DNA from 3 places in the Roseburia sp. genome. Region 3 is predicted to be linked to each of the others. Evidence: predicted binding sites of a transcription regulator. Region 3 holds the regulator's gene; each other region holds the start of a gene.

Region 1 (3,286 bases), 430 kb from region 3:
TGCATACCGGAAGGAAAAACATGTTTATCTGTCCGTGGAGGATACGGGAAACGGAATCCCTGAGGAACTCAGGGAACGCGTGTTTGAACCATTCTTTCGTGTGGATAAATCCAGAAGCCGGGAACTTGGCGGTGTAGGACTTGGACTTGCGCTTGTCCGTGAAATCGTGAGAGTGCATGATGGCAGTATTGCAGTCAGATCAAATCCGTCTGGAGGAACGGTTTTTGACGTAATATTACCACTGTGATCGATCATAACTTATTAGTTACATCTGGCTGTCTCGTGCCTGGGGTATTTAATTCTTTTCTATTGAATTATGCGGATATCTGGTTGTTTTTGTAGTGTCGAATGTATTGCTGAAAGTTTTGATGCAAATGAAAGAGAAAGTCCTTAATCATGAGGAAATGTTAAATCATTATCTGATACGCGGATTTATGGAACTGGTCATATTCCGCGTGGAAAGGCAGTTTCCGAATGAGATCATGATGGCACTGGAAAAGGTGAATCTTTCCTGCCCGGTTCGTGATTCTGCCAGGGGACTTTTGAGAAACTGATGAAGTAAGATCCATATTTTGCGGAACTCTATATGGCTCAGGATAAAAACCTTGCATTTTGAGAACAGGCGTGTATAATCTCATTTTTGACAGTTGATTAGTTAATAAAGTGCCACAATCCCTGTAAATACAAGGGGTGTGGCACTTTTATCTGCATACACGAAATATAGTAATGTTTTATCTCCGCTTACTTTTTTTCTGAATTCCTTTTATTTTCCGTTTTGTTATGAATTGATAGTCCGTTCTGAATCCGCAGGTTTCATGGAGATCGTCAGTGATTTCCTGACGCTCATATACCGGCATGAAGCCCTGTTCTTCTATATCCGTAAATTTTATGTCTTTTAAAGTGTGAAGTAATTGTTCTGTGGTATAAGTCCCTTTCAAGGAGCGGTTTAATAACCGGAAATGTAACAGAGCAAGAAAACAGGTAAGAAAATGAGCCTTAATTCGGTCTTCACGGTTTAAGTAAACGGGTCTGGCTTCAAAGTCTGTTTTCATAGTTCTGAAACAGTCTTCAATCTGCCATCTTCCTTCACTGACTTTTAAGATATCTGCAACGTTATCATCAAGCAGGTCTGTACATACCGCATAAAGCCCGTCATACATTTCTTCTTCAGCAATCTTATCCGTATCGAGATAATAGTGGATCTTAGCTTTTTCTCCTTCGTTGGTTACAGCTGCCTTATTTACAAATCTTGCAGGATCATTTGGATTTTTGCGCTGTTTTTTTAGAGAGCCATTTGCAACCATTTTTTCTGCCCGACAGATCTGCTCCGCACGGATGGATTTCTGATAAGCGGCATATTTAGGGGAGTAGGTTATGATCAATCTTTGATCCAGTTTTTTTGTTGTAAATGGTTCGTCTTTATAATAAAGCTGGTTCTTGTCATCATCTGTCAGTTTTGTGAGGTCAACAGGTTTATCATCTGAGAGAAGTTTAAAGCCCGTTTTCTTTAAAGCCCATGCCCGGTCTTCAGCAGGCAGCTTTTTGATGGACTGAGTGACAATATTTGACAAAAAAATAAGCCTATTTCAAGGCTTTGCGGTACTTTTTTGCATTTCAATGTGTCAAACTCCCGATAAAGGCAGTATCTATCTGAACGTGAGACCTGGAACGCTTACGATCGAGGATGAAAAATAAAACTGGTTATACCACAAGAAATAAATGGCACTTTTTGGTTCAAAAGGACGAAAAAGTGCCATTTTTGCAGAAAAACATAAATTATATTGAAACTTTATAAAATTAATGTTAAAATTATAACAATGTCTGGTATGACCAGATAAAACTAATCTATATAAGGGAGGAATGTATATGTTTACATTTCATGAAGGCCCTTCAGGATTTACCGCAGCGGGAAATGGATTTTCGAATCTTACGGTAATTCTGATCTGGGTAGCAGTATTTGCAGCTTTGGTTCTGCTTAATGAAGTATCAAGAAGATGGAAGTGGAGCGGTTTCTTTTTCTGGTTCATACTTCCGGTCATTGGAACAGTTACATGGTTTACGGTATTAAAAGGTATTGCCTATACCGACTGGTTCCACCTTGCAAAGTATTATTCATCCACCGCAGGCTGTATTTTCTTCTGGTGTTTCCGTTATGTCAAGGGAACAAGAAAAGACGGTACGACCTGGGAACTGAAAAACAACAAGATCTTCATGCTTTTAATTCCGGCAATCCTTGCTATCAATATTTTCGAGGCTTGTTCCCGTGATTTCCAGGTTGCAATGCAGTACTGGGGCAATATCACAGAACTCGCCGATGAGCCGGGCATGTTCGTACTTGGCGGACCATGGAATATTATGAATGGTATCGCAGGTATTTTAAATGCGGTTACGATCGCAGGCTGGTTTGGTGTATGTGTACGTAAAAAGAGCGACAAAGACAGTTCACGCGATATGATCTGGCCGGATATGATGTGGTTCTGGATCGTTGCATATGATTTATGGAACTTTGCTTATACATATAACTGTCTGCCGAGCCACGCATGGTACTGCGGACTTGCATTACTGTTAGCTCCGACAACAGCAGCATTTCTTATCAACAAGGGTGCATGGCTTGAGAACCGTGCCAGAACACTTTCCATCTGGTGCTTCTTCGCGCAGTGCTGGCCGATGTTCCAGGATGAGGTAGTTGTTGTAAACTCTACCTACAATCCGGTAATCTACAACATCGTAAGTGCTTTAGCATTGATCGCTAACGTTACAGTATTTGTATTTATGATCTACAAATCTGTCCAGAAGAAAAAGAATCCATGGACAAACAGCATCTATGATGACATGGATGGATATAAGAAGATCGCAGAGCAGGCTGAGGCATAGGGACATAATTGCTATGCTGCTGATGCAGGAATGCCTGTGATAATAAAAAATTGAAAAATAAAGAGAAGCCTGTCGCAGCGGATGCGGTAGGCTTTTTCTTTATTTTGTGTTATTATTTTACAGTGGATTTTTTGAAAAGCAGTGACTGGTCAGAATGAGAAAGGGGTTGCAGATGAATTATATTTTACTGGTAGAAGATGATACTATGATCGCATCGGGAATTATATATGCACTGGAAATGGAAGGCTATGAAGTCTGTCATGCTGTGACCGTTGCGGATGCGTGTGGTTTCATCGAAAAAAGATATTTTGATCTTGCAATTTTAGATATGCAGCTGCCGGACGGACTGGGGGCTGATATAGGCAATAAATTAAAAAATACAGATACATCCGTCATTTTTCTGACTGTAGTT
Region 2 (3,286 bases), 1.0 Mb from region 3:
CTTCACATAACGGCGCACCGTTTGGCACACAGACTGTCGCTCCAAGTTCCATAAGCGCCTGATTAAACGCACCGGCAAGGTTTCCATGATATACCTGTGCCCTCAGATCCACTGCATCCTCCATCCATGGGAATATATTTTTCTCATTTCTGTCACCAGTCCCATGCATCAGTTCTTCCAACAATGCTTCCATCTCACTCCGGAAAGACTGTTTCATAATATCCGTATCATCTGCCGAAACGCGTGTTAAAACACGAAGCACATTCCCATCGACTGCCGGAACCGGGATTCCATATGCAATAGACGCAACCGCACCTGCTGTATAATGACCGATTCCTTTCAGTTTCAACAGTTTTTCATAATCTGCCGGAAGTTGTCCACCATAGTTTTCCACGACTTCCACAGCAGCTTTCTGCATATTCCGGACACGGTTATAATACCCTAATCCCTCCCAGAGTTTTAAAAGTTCATCCTCCGGGCAGACAGAAAGTGCACCTGCATCCGGCAATGCCTTCGTAAAACGTTCAAAATATGATTTTACTGCCTCCACTCTTGTCTGCTGGAGCATGATCTCTGAAATCCACACCCTGTATGGCGTCGGTTCTTCACGCCACGGCAGTATGCGGGCATGGCTTAAAAACCACTTTAATAATGGGGATACCAGTTGCTTTAAGTCGTAATCTTTTAACATGTATCTCTCAAACTTTCTTTTATAATATTCTTCATTTCTGTGCTCATTTTTACACAGTTCAGCACTTTACTTTAAGTCAAACCGGCTGACAAATACTGCGATCTTATCCAAACACTGCCGGATAATGTCTTTGGAATAAGCATAAGAACAGCGGATATAACCCTTTGCACAATTTCCAAATGCATCCCCCGGAATGACTGCTACTTTCTGCTCCTGTAACAGACGGTTACAAAATTCCATACTGGTAAGTCCTGTCTTTTTCACCGATGGAAATACATAAAATGCACCTTCCGGCTCTGTCACATCAAGTCCCATGTTCTGAAATCCGTCCACCATGATCTTTCGCCTCTCATCATATTCCTTCCGCATGACTTCAATCTCTTCGTCACGAACCGGACTTGTCAGTGCTTCAAGGGCTGCCACCTGTGAAGTCGTTCCTGCAGACATGGTTGTAAACTGATGGATCTTATTCATATGGAAAATGACTTCCGCCGGACCTGCTGCGATACCCATGCGCCATCCTGTCATTGCAAATGCCTTTGAAAAACCATTTAATACCACACATCGTTCATACATATCCGGCAGTGCTGCAATCGACGCATGCTTTTTGCCGTAAGTCAGCTCTGCATAAATTTCGTCAGTGATCACAAAAATATCATGTGCGATCACAACCTCACGGATCGCCTCTAAATCTTCTTTTTCCATGATCGCTCCGGTAGGATTGTTCGGAAATGAGATCAGCAGAACCTTTGTTTTATCTGTGATCTTTTCTTCCAGTTCTTCTTTTGTCAGACGGAATTTATTTTCTGCTTTTAATGGAATTGAAACCGGAACACCTCCACATAATTCTACACACGGAATGTAGGAAACATAACAAGGCTCCACAACCAGTACTTCATCCCCCGGATCTACCAGTGCACGAAGTGCCAGGTCTATTCCTTCGCTTGCCCCCATTGTGATCAATATCTCATCTTCCCTGTCGTAATGAAGTTCGAACTTTTCCAGATATTCTGCAGCTGCCGCACGAAGCTCTACGGTGCCACGGTTGTCCGTATATTTTGTCTCTCCCCTTTTTATAGAGGCGATCGCTGCCTCCCTGACATGTTCCGGTGTCGGAAAATCCGGCTCGCCGACACCAAGTGACAATGCTCCCTCCATCGTATTTGCAATATCAAAAAAGTCCTTGATCCCTGAATCCGGCATCTCCTTTACTACCTTAGATAAGTATGATTTGCTTGTGCCCATGGTTTTTCCTCTTTTCTGTATCTTTGTCAAAATATCATACCACCTATCATAGCACTTTTTCTACCGAATTTATAGTGAATTTTTCCCATAATCTATTGACAAATTCTAGGAAAAGCTGTACGCTATTAATAACGTATATTGTTAATTTTTTATCAAACTATTCAGGAGGGTTCCAAACGATGAGCGATTTTAACAATTTAAAACTGGAAGTTGCTGAGGAGATTGCAGTTCTTACAATTTCAAGACCAGCAGCATTAAACGCATTAAACAGCGAGACTTTAGACGAGTTAAACACAGCCTTAACTGAGATCGAGGCAAGAGACGACATCAAAGTTGTAATCTTAACAGGTGGTCCTGACAAGAAAGGCAACGAATTCAAATCTTTCGTAGCAGGCGCTGATATTTCTGAGATGGTAAACTTTACTGCAGCAGAGGCAAGAGCTTTCGGTATGAGAGCTTCCGTACCATTCTTCAAATTAATGAACATGCGTCAGGTAACGATCGCAGCTGTAAATGGTTTTGCACTTGGCGGTGGATGTGAGATTTCCATGGCATGTGATATCCGTATCGCATCTGACAACGCTACTTTCGCACAGCCAGAAACAGGTCTTGGAATCATTCCTGGATTCGGCGGTACACAGAGACTTGCCCGTTTAGTAGGCATGGGACGCGCAAAAGAGATGATCTTTACCTGTGATTCCGTTGATGCAGCAGAAGCTTACCGCATCGGTCTTGTAAATAAAGTAGTTGCTCCGGAAGAGTTAATGAACACAGCAAAAGCTATGGCAAAGAAAATCATCTCCAAAGGAAGCTATGCTGTTTCCGTTGCAAAAGCAGCTATCAACAACGGTTATGATATGGACATCAAGAACGCTGTTGAGATGGAAGCAAACTTATTCGGCGTAACCTGCTCTACCCACGACAAAAAAGAAGGCATGACTGCTTTCTTAGAGAGAAGAGCTGCTGATTTAACAGATTTCTAGGATTTTTCTAAAATATAAAAAGGCATTGGAGCTTAGATGCTTCCAGTGCCTTTTTTGTACTTCTGCTATTTTAATTTTGTAACATGTTCTTCCGGAATTTTGCCGGTGTACAGCCCTTTACCTGTATAAAACGGTTTACAAAATAATCCAGGTCACGATAACCCACATCTTCTGCGATCTGTGCGATCTTCTTATCTGTATGAAGCAAATAGTCTGCTGCCTGTTCCATTCGGTAATTATTTAGGTAGTCTTTGAATGACTGTCCGTATTTTTTTCGAAACAGCTGTCCTAAATATGCACTGTTGACATAATATTTTTCACTCAGACTTTTTAACGTGATATTTGATGCAAAATTTTCTTTCACTTC
Region 3 (3,286 bases):
AGGGGCTGTTGTGATCGTAGCACATGACCGTTATTTCCTGGATCGCGTTGTCACAAAAGTTGTAGAGATTTTCCAGCATAAAGCGTATGTATATCAGGGAAATTACTCGGATTTTGCGAAGAAGAAAGCAAAAGTCCGTGAAGATCTGTTAAAACAATATTATAATCAGCAGCGTGAGATCAGACATCAGGAAGAAGTTATCACAAAGTTAAAATCGTTTAACCGTGAAAAATCCATCAAGCGTGCGGAGAGCCGCGAAAAGATGTTAGACAAGATAGAACGTATTGAAAAACCGGTTGAGGACAATACAGACATTAAGATCGTGTTAGAGCCAAATGTGGTCAGCGGAAATGATGTCCTTACGGTGTCAGGTCTTGCAAAATCATATCCGCCGGTTACATTGTTTTCGGATATCTCATTCGAGATTAAACGTGGGGAGCGGGTAGCACTGATCGGCAATAACGGAACCGGGAAAACGACCATCTTAAAGATCATCAATAATCTGATACAGGCAGATGGTGGTACGGTAACACTTGGTTCGAATGTTCACATTGGATATTACGATCAGGAACATCAGCTTTTACATATGGATAAAACCATATTTGAAGAGATCTCAGATGCTTATCCAGAGCTGAATAACACAAAGATCCGCAATGTACTGGCAGCCTTTTTATTTACAAATGATGATGTGTTTAAGCGGATCTCAGATTTAAGCGGTGGTGAAAGAGGCCGTGTCTCCCTGGCAAAACTGATGCTTTCAGATGCTAATTTTCTTATTTTAGATGAGCCGACAAACCATCTGGACATTACATCCAAGGAAATTTTGGAATCTGCATTAAACCAGTATACAGGAACGGTATTTTTTGTTTCACATGACCGCTATTTTATCAATCAGACAGCAACAAGAATCCTGGAGCTGACAGGTGAAACAATTGTAAATTATATCGGAAATTATGATTATTATCTGGAAAAACATGATATTATGACGCAGTTGTATGTGAAACAGCCAGAAACTTCAGATGTGCAGCCTAAGAAACAGGATGATGCCGTTAATAAGCTCGACTGGCAGGCACAAAAAGCAGAGCAGGCAAGGATTCGTAAAATTGAAAACAGTTTAAAAAAAGCCGAGGAAGAGATTGCCGCACTTGAAAGTGAAATAAGCATGATCGATGAAGAATGTGCAAAGCCGGAAAACGCAGTTAATTCCGCAAAATTAAATGAGCTTGCAGCAAGACAGCAGGAGTGCAGGGAACGACTGGAAACCTGCTATGAAACCTGGGAAGAGCTGTCAATGCAGTTAGATGGAACTGATTGATGATATTTCCTGACAAAGCAGAAAATATCTTATTGAAAAAAGATAGTTAAATTTTTCACACATTGACAGACACAGGGGAAATCACTATAATAAACGAGAGAACGTAAGAAAGGTGGAACCTTTTGTGCAGGAAAAAGAAATATCACAGGCAGTTATCCGGAGAATGCCGCGTTATTACCGCTACCTCGGAGAACTCTTAGATGCCGGTGTAGAACGTATATCATCCAATGATCTGAGTAAACGAATGAATGTGACCGCATCCCAGATCAGACAGGATCTGAATAATTTTGGTGGTTTTGGCCAGCAGGGTTATGGTTATAATGTAAAGTTTTTATATGAGGAAATCGGTAAGATATTAGGTTTAAATGAAAGACACAATATTATTGTGGTGGGTGCAGGTAATCTTGGACAGGCACTTACAAACTATGTGAAATTTGAAAAACTTGGTTTTGTGATCATAGGACTGTTTGATGTAAATCCTGCATTGGACGGTGTGACCGTGCGTGGAATCAAAATCCGCATGCTGGATGAATTAGAGAGTTTCTGTGCAGAAAATCAGGTGGATATTGCGGCGCTTACTATGCCAAAGGAAAAGGCTGATGCCATTGCAAACAGACTAGTCGGACTTGGAATCCGCGCAATCTGGAATTTTGCGCATGTAGACCTGGAGCTCATTGATAAAAATGTTGTTGTAGAGAATGTACATCTTTCCGACAGTTTGATGCAGTTATCTTACAACATTGTCAGAAACAAAAAAGCAGAAAAAAACGGCAACTGAAAAGGGTGCCATAAATTCAGGAAGCAATTAGCTGCCGCACAGATCTTTGTGCGGCGTTTTTTGCTTATAACAGGGGGCTTATTATCATGAAGTATCTTGTAAACAGCAGGGAAATGCAAAAATATGACGTAAATACCGTTTTACATTTTAAAGTTCCGGGACTTCTTCTGATGGAGCATGCAGCAATAACATTTGTAAATGAACTCCATAAGCAAAAGGTTGATCTCTCAGAAGTTCTTATCGTATGCGGCAGCGGAAATAATGGTGGAGATGGTTTTGCGATCGCCCGCCTTTTATTTCTGGAGGGACATACTGTTACAGTTGTTTTTGCTGGAAATAAAGATCATTGCTCGGAGCAAAACAGAATCCAGCAGGATATTTTAAATGCATATGGTGTTCCTGTCTATACGGATTTACCGGAACAGATCAGACCAACAACTGTCATAGATGCACTATTTGGTGTAGGGTTGTCGAGAGACGTGACTGGTACTTATGCAGATATATTATGTTGTATGAATACACTTCCGGGAGAAAAAGTGGCAGTGGATATTGCATCCGGAATTTCTGCAGATACAGGTGCTGTCCTTGGTATGGCATTTCGTGCAGATATCACGATCACATTCGCATTTGCGAAATTAGGCAGTATTCTCTGGCCGGGAAATGAATATGCCGGCAGAGTGATCGTATGTGATATCGGTATCACGAAAGAAAGCTGGCTGGGAGAGACACCGTCAGTAATGGCATTGGAAACGAAAGATTTATTGCTGCTCCCGGAGAGAAAAAGTCATTCTAATAAAGGAAGCTATGGAAAACTTTTGCTGATCGCAGGAAGTGTCAATATGGCAGGGGCGGCAGTTTTATCTGCAAAAGCTGCTTACGCCACAGGATGCGGTCTGGTGCGTGTGCTGACGCCGGAAGAAAACAGGATTATTTTACAGAGCTGTGTTCCAGAGGCGGTTCTTACTACTTATGATAAAAATGCTGCTCCGGGGAAGGCTGTATTACAGGAGGCTTTTGATTGGGCAGATGCCATTGTGGCAGGTCCCGGGCTTGGGAAAGAAAAAACTGCTGCACAGATATTAAATTTTGTGTTAGAATATGGAACGTCACAGGAAAAGAAAGCAATTCTTTTTGATGCGGATGCGTTAAATCTGATAGCAGAGCAGAATGACTTACCAGAGGCAGATATCTGG

Evidence for each region. The regulator Rex, encoded in region 3, represses fermentation and respiration genes when NADH is low (regulators of the CRP and FNR family bind a similar motif). The targets are predictions, from matches to a motif close to ATTGTTAANTANTTAACAAT.
Region 1: the regulator Rex is predicted to act here: its motif matches at 1,800-1,819, upstream of ACDD58_RS12415 (DUF5692 family protein).
Region 2: the regulator Rex is predicted to act here: its motif matches at 2,074-2,093, upstream of ACDD58_RS19005 (enoyl-CoA hydratase-related protein).

The regions. Positions count from the first base shown of each region.
Region 1 covers NZ_JBGLEJ010000005.1:242,075-245,360, forward strand. Annotated here, with positions in the region: gene ACDD58_RS12400 (cell wall metabolism sensor histidine kinase WalK) at 1-247, shown strand, start outside; gene ACDD58_RS12405 (hypothetical protein) at 375-554, shown strand; partial or broken gene ACDD58_RS12410 (transposase) at 732-1,562, opposite strand; gene ACDD58_RS12415 (DUF5692 family protein) at 1,867-2,874, shown strand; gene ACDD58_RS12420 (response regulator transcription factor) at 3,047-3,286, shown strand, end outside.
Region 2 covers NZ_JBGLEJ010000005.1:1,703,444-1,706,729, forward strand. Annotated here, with positions in the region: gene ACDD58_RS18995 (A/G-specific adenine glycosylase) at 1-691, opposite strand, end outside; gene ACDD58_RS19000 (pyridoxal phosphate-dependent aminotransferase) at 758-1,936, opposite strand; gene ACDD58_RS19005 (enoyl-CoA hydratase-related protein) at 2,116-2,919, shown strand; gene ACDD58_RS19010 (response regulator) at 2,990-3,286, opposite strand, start outside.
Region 3 covers NZ_JBGLEJ010000005.1:669,665-672,950, forward strand. Annotated here, with positions in the region: gene abc-f (ribosomal protection-like ABC-F family protein) at 1-1,315, shown strand, start outside; gene ACDD58_RS14510 (redox-sensing transcriptional repressor Rex) at 1,440-2,093, shown strand; gene ACDD58_RS14515 (NAD(P)H-hydrate dehydratase) at 2,180-3,286, shown strand, end outside.